DNA from 2 places in the Kitasatospora sp. NPDC051164 genome. Region 2 is predicted to be linked to the other one. Evidence: riboswitches for the same ligand, from Rfam matches in the RefSeq annotation. Region 2 holds a riboswitch; the other holds the start of a gene.
The links. Region 2 has a riboswitch for cyclic di-AMP ahead of ACIBEC_RS46520 (transglycosylase family protein). Riboswitches for the same ligand answer to the same signal wherever they lie in the genome.
Positions count from the first base shown of each region.

Region 1: another riboswitch for cyclic di-AMP. It lies ahead of ACIBEC_RS36695 (LysM peptidoglycan-binding domain-containing M23 family metallopeptidase); the one in region 2 lies ahead of ACIBEC_RS46520 (transglycosylase family protein).

Region 1 covers NZ_JBITFB010000031.1:102,025-109,792, reverse strand. The annotation lists partial or broken gene ACIBEC_RS36705 (helix-turn-helix domain-containing protein) at 1-366, opposite strand, end outside; gene ACIBEC_RS36700 (DHA2 family efflux MFS transporter permease subunit) at 406-1,917, opposite strand; cyclic di-AMP (ydaO/yuaA leader) riboswitch at 2,230-2,410, shown strand; gene ACIBEC_RS36695 (LysM peptidoglycan-binding domain-containing M23 family metallopeptidase) at 2,413-3,405, shown strand; gene ACIBEC_RS36690 (DUF2470 domain-containing protein) at 3,707-4,426, opposite strand; gene ACIBEC_RS36685 (RidA family protein) at 4,549-4,959, opposite strand; gene ACIBEC_RS36680 (IclR family transcriptional regulator) at 5,018-5,770, opposite strand; gene ACIBEC_RS36675 (sugar kinase) at 5,802-6,977, opposite strand; gene ACIBEC_RS36670 (alanine racemase) at 7,210-7,768, shown strand, end outside.
Region 2 covers NZ_JBITFB010000074.1:10,282-18,049, forward strand. The annotation lists gene ACIBEC_RS46490 (MFS transporter) at 1-236, shown strand, start outside; gene ACIBEC_RS46495 (helix-turn-helix domain-containing protein) at 510-1,175, shown strand; gene ACIBEC_RS46500 (helix-turn-helix transcriptional regulator) at 1,262-2,128, opposite strand; partial or broken gene ACIBEC_RS46505 (ATP-binding protein) at 2,548-3,018, shown strand; gene ACIBEC_RS46510 (DUF397 domain-containing protein) at 3,474-3,746, opposite strand; gene ACIBEC_RS46515 (hypothetical protein) at 4,303-5,262, shown strand; cyclic di-AMP (ydaO/yuaA leader) riboswitch at 5,728-5,912, shown strand; gene ACIBEC_RS46520 (transglycosylase family protein) at 5,904-7,223, shown strand; gene ACIBEC_RS46525 (hypothetical protein) at 7,452-7,652, shown strand; partial or broken gene ACIBEC_RS46530 (helix-turn-helix domain-containing protein) at 7,730-7,768, shown strand, end outside.

The sequences.
Region 1 (7,768 bases), on a different contig from region 2:
GGGGTGCCGGTTGCGCCGTATCTCGCGGCTGATGGTGGAGGGGCTGCGGCCCAGCTCGGCGGCGATCGCCCGGATTGTGGCCTTCTCCCGGAGCCGGTCGGCGATGTGAATGCGCTCGTCCTCCCGCAGGTAGCGGGACGCGCCACAGGGCGGCAGCACCGGCCTGACCGGTGCTGCCGCCCTGTTCTGACCGGAGGCGTTCCGGCCGTTGCGCCATCGCTTGCCCGTGCGGAGGTTGATGCCGACCGCACGGGCGGCTTCCACATAGCCGGCACCCTGCTTCACGAGCCGGAAGTATTCCTCCCGCTCACGCGTCAGCTTGCGACGGCCCTGCCCCGTCCGCTCCTCGCGGATCTCGAAGGTCATTGCACTCCCCAGCTGGGGTGTTGCAACGATCCCTAGAACTCAAGGACCGGTGACGGGGCCCTCGTGCGTGTGGACGTGGCCCGGGTCGAGCGGCGGGGTGGTGCCGCAGGTCCACGCGCAGTCCGGCTCGGCCACCAGGTGGTCCTCGGGGGCGAGGACGTTGCCCCGGACGGTGGCGAAGGCGATCAGCCCGCCGCCGGCCAGCAGGCCCGCGCAGATCAGCATCGCGGTGTGGAAGGCGGAGTCGACCGCGGACGGCACGCGGTAGGCGTCGCCGCTCAGTCCGGCCAGGGCCGGGAGGGCGGCCACCGCGAGCAGGCCGGCCGCGCGGGCGGCGGCGTTGTTCACCCCGCTCGCGATGCCCGCGTGCCGGACCTCGACGGCCGCCAGCACGGTGGCCGTCAGCGGCGCGACCAGCAGCGTCATGCCGCAGCCCATCACCGTGACGGCGGGCAGCACGTCCGCCCAGTAGGAGGAGCCCGGGCCGATGCGCAGCATCAGCAGCACCCCGGCGGCGCACAGCAGCGGGCCGACGGTGAGCGGGATCCGCGGGCCGATCCGCTTGCCGAGGCGCCCGGCGCGCGCCGACAGCCCCAGCATCAGCACCGTGATCGGCACCAGCGCGAAGCCCGAGACCAGCGGCGAGAACCCGGCGACGATCTGCAGTTGCACCACCAGCAGGAAGAAGACGCCGCTGAACGCCGCGTACACGCAGAGGGTGACCAGGTTCACGGCGGTGAACAGCCGGGAGGAGAACAGGCCGAGCGGCAGCATCGGATCGGGCGCGCGGCGCTCGACGGCCACGAAGGCGACGCCGAGCACCACACCGATCAACCCGCTGACCCAGACCACGGCGGACACGCCCTCCCCGGCGGCGGTCAGCGCGTAGGTGATCGCGCCGAGGGCGAACGCGGCGAGCACCGCGCCGAGCACGTCGAAGCGGCCGGTGGCGCTCTCGTCCCGGCTCTCCGGCACGTACCGCGTGGTGACCGTGATCACGGCGGCCGCGAGCGGCAGGTTCAGCAGGAAGATCCAGCGCCAGCCCGGGCCGTCCACCAGCCAGCCGCCGAGGAAGGGGCCGACCGCGGCCGACACGCCGCCGAGGCCCGACCACAGCCCGACCGCGGCCGAGCGGTCGTCAGGGTCGAAGACGGCTTGGAGCATGGCGAGCGAGCCGGGGGTGAGCAGCGCCCCGCCGATGCCCTGGACGGCGCGGGCGGCGATCAGCACCTGGATGTTCGGCGCGGCGGCGCAGGCCGCGGAGGCGGCGGCGAACCAGACCACGCCGATGAGGAAGACCCGGCGCCTTCCGTACCGGTCGCCGAGCGCGCCGCCGAGCAGGATCAGGCCTGCCAGGGTGAGCAGATAGCCGTTCAGCGTCCACTGAAGGGACGCCAGGGAGGCGCCGAGATCGGCGCCGATGCGGGGCAGGGCGACGTTCACCACGGTGCCGTCCAGCATCGCCATGCTGGAGCCGAGCACCGTCGCCAGTAGTACCCAGCGACCCTGCGCGGTGCCCAGGCGCAGGGTGCCGGCCTCGGAAGTGGCCACGGCCCGATCCTGCTCCCCGTGAGGCCCGCGTGACAAGGGTCACCGGCGGGTGTGTCGGTGGTGTGCGGTGCGTGAGCGGACGACCGCGCAGTGCCGTCGATGTCGGCGCAGGGTCGTGGATCAGTGGCGCGGGGTGAATGGATCGCATGCGCACCGTGCAGCGGATCATTCGGAGAGTCACTGCGCCCCGGGGGATGGTTGCCGATTCAAGAGATCGACATTGCTTCACCCGAACGGATGGGTTTTAGTTCAGCGACCGCCCGGCCAGTCCGGACGGATCCACCGGGTGGAACGCCGAGTCCTGCCGCTTCCCGGTGGTTCGAACTGAACTCTGTACGGCAGGAGCGGGGGACCCACAGGTAAGTCGCCGGACCGGAAGTTCGCGCCTCAGGGCGCGGCGTCCAGGGCCGGCTTGGGGTGAAGCCGCGCATGCGGCCGGGCAACTCCAGCCCGAACCCGACAGCTCACCTCGCAGGCGTCGGAGAGGAAACTTCCATGCCTGCTCAGGCTCGTCGTATCGCCCTGCCCCGCGCCGCCCGCATCGGCATCGCCACCGCCGTCACCGGTGTCTCCTTCGCCCTCCCGCTCGTCACCGCGATGAGCGCCCAGGCCCACACCGCCCCGGTCGCCCCGGCCCCGCAGGCCGCCGCCTCCACCACCGCCGCCGACGCCGCGCCGGCCCAGGCCGCGCCGGCCCCGGCCGCTCCGGCCGCCGCGCACGAGAGCTACCGCGTCGTCAGCGGCGACACCCTGTCCAAGATCGCCGACGCCAAGCACGTCGAGGGCGGCTGGCACGCGCTGTACGAGCAGAACCGCTCGGTCGTCGGCGCCAACCCGAACCTGATCTTCCCGGGCCAGCAGTTCGCGATCGCCGGCCACGCCGCCGCGCCGTCCGCGGACGTCGCCCCGGCCAAGCCCGCCAAGCCGGCCGCTCCGGTCACCCAGGCCGCTTCGGCCGCCAAGCCGCAGGCCCAGGTCCAGGTCAAGACCGAGGCCGCCAAGCCGGCCACCCAGGTGCAGACCCAGGTTCAGACCGCCGCTCCGGCCCAGGCCGTGACCGCCGCTCCGGTCGCCGCCGCCTCCGGCTTCGTCGCGCCGCTGGCCCACCCGGTGCTCGGCGAGGCCTACGGCGTGGCCGGCTCGATGTGGGCCTCCGGCCACCACACCGGCCAGGACTTCGTGGCCTCCACCGGCACCCCGCTGCGCGCCGTCGCCAACGGTGTCGTGGTCAAGGCCGGCAACGGCGGCGCCTACGGCAACGAGGTCGAGATCAAGCTCGCCGACGGCCACTACGCCCAGTACGCGCACCTGTCCGTGATCGGTGTGAAGATCGGTCAGACCGTCACCGTCGGCCAGCAGCTCGGCCTCTCCGGCGCCACCGGCAACGTGACCGGCCCGCACCTGCACTTCGAGATCCGCACCGGCCCGGAGTACGGCTCGGACATCGACCCGGTCGCCTACCTGCGCGCGCACGGCGTCGCGCTCTGACCCTGTCGGGGTTTCAGGAACCACCGCTGCTGCGGAGCGAATCGATCCTCCGGGATGGTCATGTCGGGTGACCGCTCGACCGGGTGATCGCCGTGCAGTGGACATGGGCGCGGGACACGCCCAGGCCGGCCCGGCTCGCGGGATTCAATTCCTCGCGAGCCGGGCCGGCCGCTGCCGTTTTCGGGGTCGGCGGTTCGTTTTCGGGGCGGGGTCGGGGTGGGATCGGGGTGGCGTTCGCGGTGCGCCGGTGGTGGCCCGGGCGGTACGTGAGGAGGACGCGGCCGGGCGGTGAGCCGGCGACTCAGCTGCGGTGGGCCGGTTGACCGTACCGGGCGGCGGCCAGCAGGTCGTGCATCCTGTGGCCCAAGTCCTCGGTGTCGCGGGCCGGTTCGGGGAAGACCAGGCGGACGTCGCGGTGGCCGTCGGGGTGGTCCAGGCGCAGCACCAGGCCGTGGCGGTCCAGGGCGAGCGGGCGGACGTCCGGGTTCCGGGCGAGCAGCACCGGGTCGAGCAGGCGGGTGAGGACCTCGAGTGCGTCGGCGTGGTCGTCGGCGAAGTGGGTGAGCATCGCGGCCTCGTGGCGGGCCATCGGGTCGGGGGCGGCGAGGGCGAGGTCGGCGGCGGTGACCGCGCCGGTGCCGTACGGGGTGGCGAGGACGGCGTGGGCGACGTCCACCCGCAGGTGGACGCTGAGGCTGTCGTCGGCGAGGTGGGCCAGGTGCAGCCGGCCGGCCAGGGTGAGGCGGGCGCGGACGCGGTCGCGGACGGCGACGGGGGCGACGTCGGTGACATCGAGGACGACGGCGAGGCCCTCGGCGGCGTGGGCCGCCGCGACAGTGAGCGGGGTGTCCAGCGGGGCGCGCAGCCGCAGGCGGGAGCCGTGGGCGGAGACCGGGCCGTCCAGGTCGTGCTGCTCGCCCAGGGCGCGGACGGCGAGCGAGGAGGTCGTGCTGAGCAGGCTGTGGATCCGTTCGGCGGTGGTGGGCTCGGGCACCTCGGTGTCGCCGGTTGGCAGGCTCATGGACGGACCTCCAGATAGTTAGGTGAGCCTAACCTAATATTGCTGGCGAAGCGTGGCAAGCAGGCCTCGGGGAATGCCGAGGGCCCGGACGTGCGGTCCGGGCCCTCGGGTCGGCTGGATCGTCAGGCGACGACGGCCTGGGCGTCGATCTCGACCAGCATCGGCTCCTGCGGCAGCTCGACGAAGACGGTGGTGCGGCAGGGCTTCACGCCGCCGGGCTTGACGTTCTCCTCGATGAACTCGGCGTAGACCTCGTTCATCAACGGGAAGTCCGCGCGCTTGGTGAGGTAGACGCGGAACATCACCACGTCCTCGATGGTGGCGCCACCGGCCTCGACGATGGCCTTGACGTTCTCCAGGGTGCGCCGCGTCTGCGCCTTCACGTCGCCGCGGTGGAGGTACTCGCCGGTCGCCGGATCCTGCGGGCCCTGGCCGGAGACCTGCAGGATCGGGCCCTTGCGGATGCCCTGGGAGAACATCCAGGCGGGGGCGGGGGCCCCGTCGGTGCGGATCTCGATCTTGTCGGAGGACATGGGGGTTCCTTGCTCCTTGGAGTTCTCGGCGGCTGCTTCGGACTGTCGTGATGATCCGTCAACTGTGGTCGAGTAGGCCGCCGCAGTCGGCCGACACCGCGCGGGCGGTGGCGAGCAGCTGCGGGAGGAGGTCCAGGACCTGCTCGTACGGGAGGACGACGTCCGGGACGGAGATGGAGGCGGCGGCGACGACCCGCCCGCTGGCGTCCCGGACGGGTGCGGCCACGCAGTTGATGAAGGCCTCGTGCTCGGCGTGGTCCTGCGCCCACCCCTGGGCGGCGACCTTCTCCAGCTCGGCGAGCAGCGCCCCGGGCGTGATGAGGGTGCGTTCGGTGTGCGGGGCGAAGTCGATCCCGGCCACCACCCGGCGCCGCTCGGGCAGCGGCAGGTCGGCCAGCAGCACCTTGGAGACCGCGGCGCTGTGCAGGGCGGCGCGCAGACCGATCCGGGAGTACATCCGCACCGGATGGCGGGAGTCGAACTTGTCGATGTAGACCACCTCGCCGCCCTCGTACGCGGCCAGGTGCACGGTCTGGCCGGTGGCGGCGTTCAGCTCGGCCAGGTGCGGGGCGGCGATCCGGCGAATGCCGCGCTGCTCCAGAGCCAGACCGGACAGGGCGAAGAGGCCGGCGCCCAGGTGGTAGCGGTAGGCCGCGTCGCGGTAGACGAATCGTTCATCTTCGAGGCTCTGGAGCAGCCGGAGCACGGTCGTCTTGTGGACGCCGAGCACCTCGGCGAGCTGGTCGAGGGAGCGTTCGCCCTCGCCGAGCTGGGCCAGGATGCGCAGGGCGCGGGTGACGGTCTGGCTCATCGTGCTCCGCTTCGAGGGCTGGGGTGGCTACTCATCGGGCCCAGGCCCGGCCGGCGGGCGGCGTTCGGTCGGTGGGCGGTGCTCCGTTTGTGGGGTGCGGGCGGTCGGAGGGGTGCGGGCGGTCGGCCTTGTGGGCGCCGTCGGTGGGCAGGGTCGGGCCGGTGATGCCGGCCGCGGTGACCCGGGTGGCGGCCCAGTCGGCGGCGGAGGCGTCGAGCAGTGCCGTCACGACGGCGGCGGGCGGCAGCTCGGCCTGGTCGCCGTGGGCGGTCAGCGCGCAGGCGGCGCTCAGGTGGCCGAGCCGCAGCCGGCGGCGCTGGTCCAGGCCCCGGACGGTGCCGGCCAGGTAGCCGGCCGCGAAGGCGTCGCCCGCGCCGGTGGCCTCGACCACCTCGACGGCGAGGGCCGGCTCGGTGACCGCCGTGCCGTCCCGCTCCAGGGCAATGACGTGCCGGTCGGCGTCCTTGACCACGAGGGTGGCGGGGGAGGGGAAGCGGCGGCGCAGGGCGGTGGGGTCGCCGGTGCCGAAGGCGGCCTGCGCCTCGTCGGCGCCGAGCAGCAGCAGGTCGGCGGCGTCCAGCAGCGGCGGCAGTACGGCCGGGTCCCGGTCGTGCCAGAGTGAGGGGCGCCAGTTGAGGTCGAAGCTGACCAGCCGGTCCGGGCGGCGGTCGGCGAGCAGGGCGCGCAGCAGGGCGAGGCAGTCGTCGGAGAGCGCGGCGGTGATGCCGGACAGGTGCAGCAGACGGGCGCCGGCCAGCAGTGCGGCGGCGGCCGGGTCGGCGAGCAGTGCGGGGGAGAGCGCGGCGGCCGCGGAACCGCGCCGGTGGTAGTGCAGTCGGCTGCGGCCGGGGCCGAGGTCGTGATCGTGGCCGGTGGTGCCGCCGACCTCCTTGAGGTAGACGCCGGTCGGGCGGTGTGGGTCGACCGCGACCGCCGAGACGTCCACGCCGCGGGCGGCGACCTCGGCGACGAGCCGCCGACCGAAGCCGTCGTCGCCGACCCGGCTGACCCAGGCGGTCGGCACGCCGAGCGCGGTCAGTGCGCCGGCCACGTTGGACTCGGCGCCGCCGACGGCGAGCCGGAAGTTCTCCACCGACTCCAGTGGGCCCGGGCGGTCCGGGAGCAGGACCGCCATCGACTCGCCCACGCACACGGCCGTCGGGGGAGGACCCGGGCGGGTCGGGCCCGGGGTGTCCTGTCGCGGCATGTGCTGGGCTCCTCGTCTGCGGCCGTTCCGTCGGGTGCGGGCCGGGACTCCTGAACGTGGGTCGGGTTCGTTGAGCGTGGGTCAGTTCCGTTCGGGGTGGGTCTGGGTGGGTCGGTCCCGGTCGGCCTGGGACGGTTCCGTTGACCGTGATCCGGCGCCGATGCTAGAACCGTGCTGCCAGCATGTGCAACCCTCGTTGCGCATGTTGCAACATGGCAAATGGAGGAAGACCGTGGAGCAGACCTTCGCAAGCAGCGGCACCGGGCCGGGCATCGCCGGCGGCGCGGTGGCGGCCCTGGCCGACGAGCAGCTGGACTGGCGGTTCAAGGCCGCCCCGCCGGAGTCGTGGGGCCACACCGTGCGGGAGTGGCTGGCCACCGGCCCGACCCTCTCCTCGCTCGGCACCCCGCTGCTCACCCTCGACGCTGCCGCGCTCGAGCACAACGTCCGCACCATGGCCGACTGGTGCGCCAAGGCGGGCGTCGCGCTCGCCCCGCACGGCAAGACCACCATGGCACCCGCCCTCTGGGAGGCGCAGCTCGCCGCCGGAGCCCACGGCATCACCCTCGCCAACCTGCCCCAGGTGCGAGTCGCCCGGGCCTTCGGGGTGCAGCGGATCCTGCTCGCCAACACCCTGCTCGACCCGGCAGGACTGGTCTGGCTCGCCGACGAACTGGCCTCCGACCCGGGCTTCGCCTTCCTCTCCTGGGTCGACTCCACCGAGAGCGTGCGGCTGATGGACGAGGCACTGCGCGCCGCCGGGGCCGAACGGCCGGTCGAGGTACTGATCG
Region 2 (7,768 bases):
CGACCGCGATGATCACGGCCGGCAGCGCGGGCGGGGACAGCCCGCAGGCCCAACTTGACGGCTACCGCCCGGCGTTGGTGTTCGTCACCGCGGTCGCACTGGTCGGGCTGGTGGTCGCGACGGTCGGAGCGCTGGTGGACCGACGCCGCGCCGCGATCCCTTCGCCGGTGCCCGACTATGATTACCCGTCAGCGGGTCCGACAGCAGCCCGGACCGGAGCCCTCACCGAGTACTGAGCACTGAGTGCCGAGCACCGAGTACCAAGTGCCGAGTACTGGGCACTGACCCCATGGGCCCCGCCCGCGGCCGACTCCAGGCCCTCGGGCAATGGCGCCGGCTCCACCAAACCCCCGTGTTGGTGGAGCCGGCCGTCTTCGTACCGGCCGCCGGGGGCACCCGTCGGGGCACGGTGCGGGGCGGCTGTCGGCTTCGCAAGTATATTGGCCCGGAGCCAACGAACGTTCGGAGCAGACACGATGGCACCTCGCGGTGATTCGGTCAATGAGGAGATGCGGCAGCGCTCCCGCCGACGCATCATGCGGGCCACCGTCGAGCTGGTTGACCAGCGTGGTTACGCGGGCACCACACTGACCGATATCGCCGAGCGGGCCGGGCTCGCCCGCGGGCTGCTCTCCTACTACTTCGACGGCAAACGGTTGCTGATGCAGGCCGCGACGCACCGGATGATGCACCAGTCGCTGTCCGGTGCGCTGGCGGAACTGGCGCCCGGCTCCTCCCCCGAGGCCCGGCTGGCCCGCGCCATCGACGCCGTCCTCGGGCTGGCGATGGACCACCCCCGGGTGATGCGCTCGCACCTGGCACTGATCCTCGACCCGGACACCGGCGCCTTCATCCAGGACCCGGAGCAGCAACAACTCGGCGCCATCCTGCAGGGACTACTCCGCGACTGGGGCGCGCCGGACCCGATCGCCGAGCACGCGGTGCTGCGCAGCGCGCTGATGGGCGGCTGCATCGGGGTGCTGCTGCCGGGCGCCGAGATCCCGCTGGCCCCGATCCGGGCCGACCTCTTCCGCCGCTACGACCTGGCCTGGCACCTCGGCTGCCCACCCCAGGCCGACCCGCCGCAGACCGACTCACCGCAGATCGACCGACCGAAGACCGACTCACCGCAGACCGATCCGCCGGAACACGAAAGGCCGCCGGCCCGCGGTTGACGGCGGGTGGGCGGCCTATCGGTCGCGACCCGCTGCCGTCCGGGATCCGCAAGGAAAGGTCCTCACGGATCCCGGACGGCAGCGGCTCAGCGCTCCTTCAGGATCGAGGCGAGCAGGTCTATGGTGCGCTCCGGCGTGAGGCTGTCCACGCAGAGCCGCTCCATGACCTGGATGTACGCGTCGACGTCGTCCCGCTTGTCCAGGTACAGCGCGCTGGTGAGCTGCTCCAGGTAGACCACGTCCGCGAGGTCCTGCTCCGGGAAGCGCAGGATCGTGAACGCCCCGGACTCGCCCGCGTGCGCGCCAAAACGGAACGGCATGACCTGGATCACCACGTTGGTCTGCTCGGCGACGTCGATCAGGTACTGCACCTGACCGCGCATCACCTTCGGCCCGCCGACCGGCCGGCGCAGCGCGGCCTCGTCGATGACCGCCCACAGGCGCGGGCTGGCGCCCTCCGCCAGCAGCTTCTGGCGGCGCAGGCGGAGGCTGACCCGCCGTTCGACCTCCTCCTCGCTGATGACCGGCCGACTCTGGCCGAAAACCGCCCGTGCGTACTCCTCGGACTGCAGCAGCCCGGGGATGAACTGCACCTCGTAGGTGCGGATCAGCTGGGCGGCCTCCTCCAGTCCGACGTAGGTCTGGAACCAGCCCGGCAGCACGTCGTTGAAGCTGTGCCACCAGCCGGACTTGTTGGCCTCGCGGACCAGGCCGAGCAGGGCTTCCCGCTCCATGCCGTCGTCGACGCCGTACAGGCTGAGCAGGTCGGCGACGTCGCGCTCCTTGAAGCTGACGCGACCGAGTTCCATGCGGCTGATCTTGGACTCGGAGGCTCGGATCGCGTAGCCCGCGTCTTCGCGGGTGATGCCGCGCGCCTCACGCAGGCGACGCAGCTGCGAGCCGAGGAGGATCCGGCGGACCATCGAGCCGCCGCCCGGCTGAACTGTGGTCATGCGGTCGAAACCTCCACCTAGGGCAAACAGCGCACAGTCTGCCATCAGTTGAGCGCTCACGGTGCCGATACTGACGGATGTTCCTATCAGTTCTGCACTCCGCACACCAGGATGCACGTGCATCCGGCGCTTGCATATGCCAATAGTGCGACTGCACGTGAATCGACTCTTGCATCTGCAGTGAGCGCACACCACCATGGTGCACGTGCACCTGCACATCCCTGGCAATCCCGCGGGCTCCGCGTCGACCCCACGCGCGACTCCGTGCACCGGCCCGACGGCGTCCCCCCGCGCCATCGGGCGTTCGAGTGCGCGCGCGTCTGGTCGAGGGGGCGGCCGAGCGGCCGAGCGAGTCGGAGGTGACCGGCATGACCCCGGCGGGTCCAGCCGTGTCCGCCCCCTTATGGGAGGAGCTCTTCATGAGCACCGGTACGGCTTTGGCGGTTGACCCCCATGTGGTCACCTGTACGCTCGCTCCTCGCTTCGAAGCCGTCAGAACCGCGCGCGACTTCGCCCGGACCACGCTCCGGCGCTGGAGCCTGCCGGAGCTGTTCGACGACGTCGCGCTGGTGGCCTCGGAACTCGTGACCAACGCGCTCCGGCATGCGATCGGCGCACGGCCCGACCCTGCGGGCGGCGCCCAGGGCGAGTACGACTTTCCCACACGGGCGACCCCGGACGGGCGGCTGCCGATCCGAATAAGCCTGGTGCACCGCGCACCCCAGGTGGTCTGCGCGGTGAGCGACCCGAGCAGCATCGGCCCGGTGGCCAGGGAAGCGGACTTCGTCGCCGAATCCGGCCGCGGGTTGCACCTGGTGGAGTCCTTCAGCCGCTCCTGGGGCTGGCACCCGCTGGGCAGCGGCAAGGTGGTCTGGGCCATGTTCGAGGCGGAGCCGGCGGGCGGCGCGCTCGACGGACACCCGGAGATCGGCGGGCACGCGGAGATCGGTGCACGCTCGGCGCTCGACGCGCTCGGCGGACCGGTCGACGTCGGTGGACGGCACCGGCGCTCGGCCTAGCGCCGAGCGGCGCGTGGCCGGTCGAACAGCGGGCCGAGGGCCCGCTCCCATGCCAGCTCGGACGGTAGGCAGGGCGTCAGGCAGGGCGTCAGGCAGGATGTCCGGCAGGATGTCCGGCAGGACGTCGGGTACGGCAGCCGGCCGAGTGGGCCGGTCGAGGGAAGCCCCGGGAGGACCACGCCCCGGGCCCTTCCGCCAGGCCCCGTCGGCGGTTCGCCCCGGCCGGTGGCCGGGAAGGCAGCAGCGGAAAAGACGGCAGGAAAGTCAAAGGCCGTCGTGGTGTCGGCACCCACGACGGCCCCCCGATGGTGAAGCACGGCAGCCGGTCAGACCGCCAGGTGGTCGAACTCCCCGTCCTTGGCCCCCAACAACAGGGCGGCGATCTCGGCCCGGGTGTAGATGAGCGCCGGACCGTCCGGGAAGCGCGAGTTGCGCATCGCCACATCACCGCCCGGCAGGGCCGCGAACTCGACGCAGTTGCCCTGGGAGTTGCTGTGCCGGCTCTTCTGCCAGACCACCCCCGTGAGATCGGCCGCGGCCATCCCGTTGTGGGTGTCGTACGAGCCGTGCGTGTCCTGCGAGTCGTGCGAGTCGTGCATAGAAATCTCCCGAAGAGCTCCGGAGTTGTCGTCCAGCGCGGCGCCCCCGGCACCGCCGAACGAACGGACCGGCCCCGTACCGGCCCGGCACAACGCCTCACTTGACGCGATGATAGCTGCAGTGCACGTGCATCAGCACGGGACGTTGCAGGTGCACGAGGCCTTTTACCCGCGGCCCCGAACTCTTCACGGGGTCTCCCCTGACGGTACGTAAACGGACATAGTCGACTGAATCACCGGAGCCGCGATAACCCGCCGTGAGCGGCTCCCCGCTGAATGTTGATCTTCGAATGCCGGGAGTCGCGCCGCCGTGACCCTCCGTCAGACGACCTCCGGACTGTGAGACATCTCACGCACCACAGTCGCAACGCCGCACCACGTGGGGCACGTCAAAGCAATGGCCCGTGCTCGCACGGGGTTGGGTGAGGAATGTCCGGATTATGGGCAAACCGCCCGGACCGGCACGGCGGACACACCGGGTCCGCACCGCGACCGCGCCAAACCCGTACGGCAGCCGACTGCAGGCCGGACGGGCCGATGTCCTACGATCTCCGGCATGAGCACCGCAGCCATTCCGGGCGCGCCACTGCCCGTCCGCACTCCAGGCTCCCGTGCGCGGGGGCGCCACCGTCGTCCCGAGCGCCCCGCGATCCCGGCCAACGCGCCGGCCCTGGTGCTCGCCGTGCCCGCGACCGCCGGGCCCGAGTCCCGCTCGGTCGTCGAGGAGCTGCTCTCCATCGTCCGCAGCGAGCAGAACGGCGTCCAGGCCGCGGTCGGCTACCTCCCCGGCGACTACGCCGAGGGCGCCGGCGGCGAGGACCGCACCGTCGCCGAGCTCCTGGCCATGGCCGCCGAGGCCGGGCTGCCGACGCCCGTCCTGGTGCCACTGGTGCCCGGTCCGCACGGTTTCCTGGCCGAACTCCACGCGCTCGCCGCCGAGTACGGCGCGCCGGTCACCGACGCGCTGGGCCCGCACCCGCTGCTCGCCGAGGCCGTGCACGTGCGACTCTCCGAGGCGGGGCTGGCCCGAGCCGACCGGGCCCGGCTGTTCGCCATCGCGACCGCCGCGGACGGCGTGGTCCTGACCACCGTCGGCGGCGAGGACGCCGCCGCCGCAGCCGGCATCACCGGCGTACTGCTGGCCGCCCGACTGGCCGTCCCGGTCGTCGCCGCCGCGCTCGACGTGCCCGGCTCGGTGGCCGCGGCCGTCAACCACCTCAAGGAGACCGGCTCGCAGCGCCCGGCGCTGGCCCCGCTGGTGATCGGGCCGGAGGCCGACTCCGAGCTGCTCGCCACGGCCGCCGAGGAGACCGGCTGCCCGTCGGCGGCGCCGCTGGGCGCGTACCCGACCGTCGGCCAGCTGATCGCCTCCACCTACCTGGCCGCGCTGCCCACGCCGTCCCCGGAGGAGCTGGCGCAGGCCGAGGCGGACGCGGCGGCCGCCGCCGAGGCCGAGGGGGTCGTGGAGGGCGCCCGGCGCGCTCACGCGGCCGCCGAGGCGCCTGCCGGACAGTAAGGACACCACGCGCCGGTCGGCGCGCACACAGGGCCCGGAACGGCTTGCGTTCCGGGCCCTTCGCTTTGCCTCTCTCGTTGCCTCTCCTGCTGCCCCTCCTGCTGCTTTCCTGTGCCGTACGGGAGTTACAGGAGTTAAGCGAGCAATGAAGGGAATGTCCGTTCTGGCGCCATTTGCAAGGAAATGGTGAGCGCACTCTCCGGCGCTCGAATCCGCGGCCACTCCCCCGGCTCGGACAGCGCGCCGCTTCGCGCTTCAATACACCGTCACGTCACTCCTGAGGCGAAGACAGTTGTGGGCATCCGCAACGACATTGCCGAAAAGCGATCATTTACGATCATGATTACCTGACATTTTGGCAGTTCCCACTAAACCGTGATGCGCGTCACAGCTATTTGCAGTTTGAACTTAAGTCTGCTTAACGTGCTCCCCGTTCGTGGCCACACGGACCCAGTTCATCCGCAACGCCGAGTCCTGCCGTCGGATGTCCTGGAAGCGCGAAAACGCACCACGGCAGGAGCGGGGGACCCACAGGTAAGTCGCCCCGGACCGTTCCCCGGAACGTCCAGGGCTAGGGGTGAAGCCGCGCTCACGCGCGGCCGGGCAACTCCAGCCCGAATCCGACAGCTCACCTCGCAGGCGTGGGAGAGGACCGCGTCTTCATGCTGCCCACCAACGGCACCCGTCTGTCCAGCCGCACCCGCCGCGTGATCGCCGCCATCGGCGTCGCGGGCGTCGGCCTCACCGTCCCGTGCCTCGTCTCCGGCACCGCCTCCGCGGCCTCCGTCGCCACCTGGGACAAGGTCGCCCAGTGCGAGAGCACCGGCAACTGGAGCATCAACACCGGCAACGGCTTCTACGGCGGCCTCCAGTTCACCCAGAGCACCTGGTCCGCCTTCGGTGGCACCGCCTACGCCGCGCGCGCCGACCTGGCCACCAAGGACCAGCAGATCGCCGTCGCCGAGAAGGTCCTCGCCTCGCAGGGCCCCGGCGCCTGGCCGGTGTGCTCGGTCCAGGCCGGCCTCACCAAGGGGGGCGCCCCGGCGTCTGTCGACACCTCGACCGCCGCCAAGCCCGCCGCGCCCGCCGCCCCGGTCGCCAAGCCCGCCGCCAAGCCGGCGCAGACCCAGGCCCCGGCCGCCAAGCCGGCCGCGCCCGCCCAGGACGCTGCCCAGGCCGCCACCAACTCTGCCACCGGCAACTGGACCCAGAAGCACCAGCAGCAGGCCCAGAGCGGCGACTACACCGTGGTCGAGGGCGACTGGCTGTCCTCGATCGCCGACAAGCACAACGTCCAGGGCGGCTGGCAGCGGCTGTACGACCTCAACCGCGGCACCCTGACCGACGGTCCGAACACCATCTACCCGGGCCAGCACCTGTCCTTCGGCGACGGCGGCCAGTCCCAGCAGTCGGCCTCCACCGACCAGTCCGCCTCCTCGGACAAGTCCGGCTCGGACTTCACCTGGTTCAACCGCTCGCAGAAGTCCGGTCAGTCCGCGAACGGCGGTGCCGTGAACGCCAAGCCGGCGGCCCAGACCCAGACCCCGGCCGCCAAGCCGGCCGCCCAGGCGCAGACCCAGGCCCCGGCCCAGACCGCCACCGGCAGCATGGCCGCCGCGGTCGCCTTCGCCGAGTCCAAGGTCGGCCAGGCCTACGTCTACGGCGGCACCGGCAACGGCGGCTGGGACTGCTCCGGCCTGACCCAGGCCGCGCTGCGCGCCGCGGGCATCTCCGTCCCGCGCGTCGCCGCCGACCAGGCCGCCGCCAGCACCCACGTCTCGCTGGACAGCCTGCAGCCGGGCGACCTGCTGTTCTGGTCCAACAACGGCCAGGACTCGGGCGTCTACCACGTCGCGATCTATGTCGGCGGCGGCAAGTACGTCGAGGCCGCCAACCCGAGCTCGGGCGTGCGCGAGCAGACCGTCGCCAACTGGGCCCCGGACTTCGCCGGCCGGGTCTGAGTACGGCGAACGGCTGACAGCCGACAGCTGACGGATTTCGACTGCCGGACAACAAATAACAGATAACAGATTTCAACATCTGTCAGCTGTCAGTCGTCCTCCGAACGCTGACCACCCGCCACCCCCGGGGAGAGTCTGGTCGCTCCTCCCCGGGGGTTCCGGCGTATACCCGTGGTGAAACGCCGCCCCAACGGGCAAGCTGCTGCTCCGCACCCGAGGAGGAGTCACATGGCCCAGGTCACCGTCACCATCGACGCGAACCTCGCGATCGACGCGATGATGCTCTCCGGTACCACGAACCCGCAGGACGCCGTCGAACTGGTCCTGCGCGACTATCTGGCCCGCGGCCGCCGCACCGAGACCCGTACCGGCGACGCGGCCGACGGCCGGCGCCTCACCGCCGACCGTCCCACCACCCAGGAGGGCTGACCCGGCGCACGCCGAAGGGCCCCGGAGAGCAACCTTGAGTTCCAGGGATCGTTGCAACACCCCGGCTGGGGAGTGCAATGACCTTCGAGATCCGCGAGGACCGGACGGGGCAGGGC